Regions from separate parts of the Stenotrophomonas sp. LARHCG68 genome, predicted to be linked through region 1. Evidence: riboswitches for the same ligand, from Rfam matches in the RefSeq annotation. Region 1 holds a riboswitch; the other holds the start of a gene.
What was found. Region 1 has a riboswitch for cobalamin ahead of metE (5-methyltetrahydropteroyltriglutamate--homocysteine S-methyltransferase). Riboswitches for the same ligand answer to the same signal wherever they lie in the genome.
Positions count from the first base shown of each region.

Region 2: it holds a riboswitch for cobalamin, as region 1 does, so the genes downstream of both, btuB (TonB-dependent vitamin B12 receptor) here and metE (5-methyltetrahydropteroyltriglutamate--homocysteine S-methyltransferase) in region 1, are expected to answer to the same signal.

Region 1 covers NZ_JBIXJV010000002.1:341,879-345,281, reverse strand. Annotated here, with positions in the region: gene metE (5-methyltetrahydropteroyltriglutamate--homocysteine S-methyltransferase) at 1-1,122, opposite strand, end outside; cobalamin riboswitch at 1,329-1,562, opposite strand; gene ACIPR8_RS09075 (SMR family transporter) at 1,677-2,009, opposite strand; gene ACIPR8_RS09070 (tetratricopeptide repeat protein) at 2,131-3,403, shown strand, end outside.
Region 2 covers NZ_JBIXJV010000001.1:299,309-302,711, reverse strand. Annotated here, with positions in the region: gene cobT (nicotinate-nucleotide--dimethylbenzimidazole phosphoribosyltransferase) at 1-830, opposite strand, end outside; cobalamin riboswitch at 969-1,205, shown strand; gene btuB (TonB-dependent vitamin B12 receptor) at 1,324-3,183, shown strand; gene ACIPR8_RS01290 (heme ABC transporter ATP-binding protein) at 3,294-3,403, opposite strand, start outside.

The DNA of each region.
Region 1 (3,403 bases):
CGCCTCCGCCGAGGCCTTGCCGTCCAGGGCATCGGCCAGCACGCGCAGTTCCTGCAGCTTCTGCCGCGAGAACGCCAGCCAACTGCGCAGCTCGGCATCGAGCTTCTTCTCCTGGCCAAGGTCCACCGGGCAATGCAGCAGCGAGCACGAGGGTGCCAGCCACAGCGTGTCCGGTCCCCGATGGCCCAGGGCGTAACGCGCCAGGATCAGCGCATTGTCCAGCGCGGCGCGCCAGATGTTGCGGCCGTTGACCAGCCCCAGCGACAGGACGCGCGTGGCCGGCAGGGCACGCAGCACGGCGTCGAGCTGCTCCGGCGCACGCACCAGGTCCACGTGCAGGCCATCGACCGGCAGCGACGTGGCCAGCGCAAGGTTGTCATCCAGCGCACCGAAGTAGGTGGCCAGCAGCAGCTGTGGGCGCGGCACATCGGCCAGATAACGGTAGGCGCGGTCGAAGGCGGCGCGGGCAGTGTCGTCCAGGTCCTGCACCAGTACCGGCTCGTCCAGCTGCACCCATGCCGCACCGGCGTCCTTCAGTTCGGCCAGCAGTTGCGCGTACACCGGCAGCAGGCGATCAAGCAGGGCCAGCGTATCGCTGCCGTCGGTGGCCTTGGACAGCCGCAGGAAGCTCACCGGGCCCAGCAGCACCGGCCGGGTCTCGATGCCCAGTGCCCGGGCTTCGCGGTACTCGCTCAACGGCTTGTCGGCTTGCAGCGTGAAGGCCTGGTCCTGGGTGAGTTCGGGCACCAGGTAGTGGTAGTTGGTGTCGAACCACTTGGTCATCTCCAGCGCGTGCAGGTCCACGCCGTCGCGCTGCAGGCCGCGTGCCATGGCGAAGTAGCCGTCCAGCGGCGCGCGCTGCGCCAGTGCCCGGTAACGCTGCGGGATGGCATCGAACAGCACCGCGGTGTCGAGCACCTGGTCGTACAGGCTGAAGTCGTTGCTCGGCGGTACGTCGACGCCGGCATCGCGTTGCAGCCGCCAGTGGCGGGCACGTAGTTCAGCGGCGGTCGCCTGCAGTTGCGCGGCATCGGTCTCGCCGCGCCAACAGCTTTCCAGCGCGTGCTTGAGTTCGCGGCGCGCGCCGATCCGGGGGAACCCCAGGTTGGTAACGATAGTCATGTCAGTGTCCTCATTGCATTGGGCATTGAGGAACGAAGGAACCGCGCATCGTGCGCGGCCTTGCAGCCACGTCCGCCACGCCAGCGACCTTCGCCCCCGCGGGCGAACCGGATTCATGGCGGGGACACGGCGGACCGGCCCGCGGCGAGGCAGGGCATCGGTACCGGCCGTCTCCCCGCGGAGGCTCCAGGTCGAATCGAGGGACGGCAGGTCCCCCGGCCAAGGCCGGTATTCGGGCTGATGGACACGGGCACCGGGGTGCCCACCTACTGGCCGTCGCTTCCCGGGGATGAACCCAGTGCTGGATGACGGCGGTTGTTTCCATTCACCGCTGCGGGGCAGCTCCGGAATGGCGGCACGAGGCCGCTTCACCGGATTCCCGTTTAAATTCATCCCTTCATGCGGATAGAGGGATGAATACCTGAGGCGCGCACAAAATAGGCCGGACCGCGCGCGCGGTCAAGCGATGGTTTCCATGCAAGGCGGCGGCTGCCGGAAGCGCGCCACGCACGTGTGTTCGCCCCGGCCGCAGGCGCTGCCGTGCCGGGCGGCATTCAGTGTGCGGTGGAGTGCGAGAACACGTTGATCACCACCACGCCGGCGCAGATCAACCCGATGCCGATCAGCGCCGGCAGGTCCAGTTTCTGCTTGAACACGAACAGGCCAATCAGCGAGATCAGCACGATCCCCACCCCGGACCAGATGGCATAGGCGATGCCGGTGGGCACGGTCTTCATCACCATCGACAGCAACCAGAAGCACACCCCATAGCCGAACAGCGCACCCAGCGTGGGCCAGAGCCGGGTCATGCCATCGGAGGCCTTGAGCAGGGAGGTGGCAGCCACTTCCAGCGCGATGGCGCAGGCGAGCAGTGCATAGGCGTTCATGGCGATGGCCGGCTGGGGGAGAGGGGATTCTAGCGATGGTCGTGCCGGGGGTCTTACGGGGCCTGCGTAGAGTGGCCGCCGGCTGCAGCCATGGCGGTCTGCGCAGGGGCAGGAGAGCGACGTGGTCAGGGCAACGGGCAAGCGACAGTGGCGTCGCCAGACGAAGGGGGGGATGCAGCCGCGCCGGGGAGGCGCGCGCTTCATGCTGCTGGCGGCCCTGTTGTGCCCGGGGATGGCAACGAACGTGCTGGCACAGCATCGTGCTTACAACGTACCGGCCAGCGTGCCCGCGGCCGAGGTGCCGCAGCGGGAAGCCGAACGCCGGCAACTGTTCCAGCAGGTGCTGGACAACCCGGCCGACCTGGAGGCCGGGTTTGCCTATGCGGTGCTGTCCACGCGTCTGGGCGATTACGAAGCCGCCATCGCCACCTACGAGCGCATGCTGATCGAGCGGCCGGGTACGCCGCGGCTGCAGCTGGAACTGGCCGCGCTGTACTTCCGCCTGGGGGCCTATCCACGCGCGCGCCAGCTGTTCGAGAAGGTGCAGGCGTTGCCGGAAACGCCGGATGCGGTACAGCGCCGGATCCGCGGCTACATGGCGGTGATCGACGGCGAGCAGAAGCGCGAAGGTGGCTTCTCCGGTCGGGTCAGCCTTGGCGCACGGGTGGAAAGCAATGCCAACGGTGCGCCGGACCGGCATGCGATCAGCCTCAACGGCCTGGACTTCGAGCTCAGCCCGGACTCGCGCGCGGCCGGTGATGCCAGCAGCCAGTTCGGCCTGCAACTGCGCTACCGGCTGCCACTGTCGGCGCAGGGCGACGTGCTCGACACACGCCTTGCCACGGCCTCCAACCGCTATCGCGACCTGCATGGGTTGGACAGCGACGTGGCCGAGCTGCAGGTCGGGCCGGAGATTTCGCTCAGCCGCTGGGGCATGCGCAACGGCCGCGTGGCCATCGCCGCATTGCTCGGCCAGACCTGGCTGGATGATGCGCGCTACATGCATGCCGCCGGCCTGGCGCTGGGCTTCCGCAGGCCGGTCGGGCGTGAGGCTGCCATCGCCGCGAACCTGGACTGGCGCGACGAGCGTTATACCCCGGCCCCGGCGATGGCCAGTGCGCGCGGTTACTCGGGCGACCGCTACCGCGCCAGCTTCACCTACAGCCGGCAGCTGGATGACGACTGGCAACTGCTGCTGAGTCCCGGCGTGGAGCGGCGCGAAGCGGCCGTGGACGCCAACAGCCATTGGGAGCCGCGCTTCAACACCGCGGTGAACTACCGCTTCCCGGCGCTGCTGGGCAGCCGTAGCCAGCCATGGTTGTTGGCGGTGAGCGCGCAGCTGGCGCGACGCCGGAACGATGCGCCACTGCGTGCGGTTGACCGGCAGGCCAGCC
Region 2 (3,403 bases), on a different contig from region 1:
GCGGCCAGCGCCGCCGCCGAAACGATGAAGCCATCCACCAGTACCGGCACCCTGCGCTGCGCGGCGTGGATCATCGCCGCGCTGATCGCGGCGATCTCCAGCCCACCCACGCGCTGCAGGGCTTCCATCCCGGGCGATGCCGCAGCGTTGATCGCCTCGCCGTGCAGGGCCAGCGCGCGGGCGATGATGTTCTTCTTCTGCACCATGCGCACCGCGTCCAAGCCGGTGCCGGCACCGACCAGGTCTTCCAGCGGCAGCGGCCCCAGCGCGGCGGCCAGCGCACTGGCGGCGGTGGTGTTGCCGATGCCCATCTCGCCGAACACCAACAGGTCGGCACCGTCGGCACAGGCCGCATCCACCGCACGGCGGCCGGCGTCGAACACCGCGTGCAGATCCGCCGCGGACATCGCCGCCCCGACGCTGAAGTCGTCCGTGCCCGGTCGGGGCTTGTCGCTGACCACGCCGGCGATCGGCTGCGTGGCGCGGCTGCCCACGTCCCACACGTGCAACGGCAGGCCCAGCTCACGCGCCAGCACCGCGATGGCGGCACCGCCGGCGGCGAAGTTGTGCAGCATCTGCACGGTGACTTCGGCCGGATAGGCCGAGACGCCCTGCGCGGCCACGCCGTGGTCGCCGGCGAACACCAGCACCGGTACCCGCCGGGCCTGTGGTTGCGGCGTGCCCTGCAGCGCCGCCAGTTCGATGGCCAAGGCTTCCAGCCGGCCCAGCGCGCCTTCCGGCTTGGTCAGCTGGCGCTGGCGGACGATGGCCTGCTGCCGGTGCTCCTGCGAAGGCAGCCCGCAGGCCTGCCCGAACCATGTTTCTGTCACGAGTGTTCCGATACTGCCAAGGCAATCGGGCATTTTAGCCGCCGCCACGGGATTGCGGACCGCCACGCCAGGGAACCCCGGGACACCGCGCATCAGGGCGTGATGTGCATTCACGGGCACCGTCAGGGCCAATGGCATAGAATGCGCGCACTTTCGGGTGACCCACCGGCCATGCTGGCGGGTTGAAACGGGAAGCCGGTGCCGCGCACGGCTGGATATCCAGCCTGTCGCCATTCCGGCGCTGCCCCCGCAACGGTAAGCAGGACAAGGCCAGGCAACACCGCCACTGTGCAAGGCACGGGAAGGCGCCTGGTCGGAAGCAGCCATGCTGCTTCGCCTGCGAGTCCGGAGACCGGCCCGAAAGCCGACTGGTTGCGATGCGGAGGGCATGGCGGCGGCTGCGGCGCCGTGTGCGCGCCTGCTTCCGTCCCTTCCCTCTCCTGGCAGCCCCACCCGTTTGTCTGCGCGGGAGCGCGCAGGCCCAGGAGCAAGCATGAAACTGCATTACCACACCCTCTCCCTCGCCGTGCTGATGGCGCTGCCGGCCGTTGCCGCCGCGCAGTCCAGGACCACCGACCTGGACGACGTCACCGTCACCGCCACCCGTACCCCGGTTGCCGTCGAGGCCAGCGTGGTCCCGGTGCAGCTGATCGACCGCGACCAGATCGACCGCAGCCAGGCCAACTCGGTGCTGGAGCTGCTGCGCGGCCGCGCCGGCCTGGACTTCGCCAACCAGGGCGGCACCGGCAAGATCACCTCGCTGTTCCTGCGTGGCACCAACTCCAACCAGGTGCTGGTGCTGGTGGATGGCGTGCGCGTGGGCTCGGCCACCAGCGGCATGGCCGCACTGCAGGACCTGCCGGTGGACCAGATCGAGCGCGTTGAAATCGTGCGCGGCCCGCGTTCGAGCCTGTACGGCTCCGAGGCCATCGGCGGCGTGATCCAGATCTTCACCCGCACCGCCGGCCAGGGCCTGCAGCAGAACCTGTCCATCACCGCCGGCAGCAACAACCTGCGCCAGGCCAGCGCCGGCTTCAGCAACCGTGGCGAGCGCGGCTGGATCTCGGCCCAGGGCGGCTACCAGAAGACCGATGGCATCAATGCCTGCCGCGGCACCGCCGCTGGCTGGGGCGCTGGCTGCTTCGCCGATGAGCCGGACCGCGACGGCTACCGCAACACCTCCATCAACGTGCGCGGCGGCTATGCGCTGACCGACACGCTGAGCCTGGAAGGCCACGTGCTCAACGCCGACAGCTTCAACGAATACGACGGCAGCATCTTCGGCGGCAACGAGGCCGACAACCGCCAGCAGGTCTACGGCGGCAAGCTGGCATGGGCCGCGTCCGATGCGTTCCAGCTGACCGCACAGGTCGGCCGCAACCGCGACCAGGCCGATAACTACTTCGCCGCCAACGGCAGCCGCACCTTCGCCAGCAATTTCGACACCCGTCGCGACACCGCCAGCGTGCAGGGCGACTTCCAGTTCGCCGAAGGCCAGCAGCTGACCGCCGGTGCCGATTGGCAGAACGACAAGGTCACCAGCTCCACCGCCTACGACATCGGGGACCGCGACAACCTCGGCGTGTTCGTCGAGTACCAGGGCCAGTTCGGCGCGCACTCGCTGCAGGCCAGCGTGCGCAATGACGACAACGAGCAGTTCGGCAACCACACCACCGGCAGCCTGGGTTACGGCTTCGCCTTCGGCAACGGCTTCCGCCTGACCGCCAGCGCCGGCACCGGCTTCAAGGCACCGACCTTCAATGACCTGTACTACCCGGGCTTCAGCAACCCGGACCTGAAGCCGGAAGAGTCCAAGAGCCTGAACATCGGCATCGCGCAGTACGCCGACAACTGGAACTGGACCTTGAACGCGTACGAAACCCGCGTGGACCAGCTGATCGGCTACGACAGCAGCTTCAACATCGTCAACGTCGCCGAGGCCCGCATCCGCGGCGCCGAGCTGACCGGCTACCTGTCGCTGGCCGGTTTCGACATCAACGCCCAGGCCAGCTTCACCGACCCGCGCGACCACACCTCCGGCGCGGCCACCTACGACAACCTGCTGGCCCGCCGCGCGCGCACCAGCGGTCGCCTGGACGTGGACAAGAGCTTCGGCCCGGTGCGCCTGGGCGTGACCGCGGCCGGCAGCGGCCACCGCTTCGACAACGCCGCCAACACGGTGCGTCTGGCCGGTTATGGCACCGTGGATGTGCGCGCTGAGTACGCCATCAACGATGCATGGAGTGTCCAGGCCAAGGCCGCCAACGTGTTCGACCGCGCGTACGAAACCGTTGCCTGGTACAACCAGCCGGGCCGCGAGTACCAGCTGACGCTGCGTTACCGCTCCAAGTAATCACCAGGTAACGAGCAATGAAGAATGCCCCGGTTCGCCGGGGCATTCTTTTGGGTGTTATGGAGCAGGGCCGTGCTCCGCGGAGGCGTTACCGGCAAAGTCCCCGCCGATCATTCGTCGCAAGGCACCACCAGCGGTACGCCACGGGTGGGATGTTCGATCACGTGCACCGCCTGCCCGTACACCTGCCCGATGATGTCGCGGGTCAGCACCACGCGTG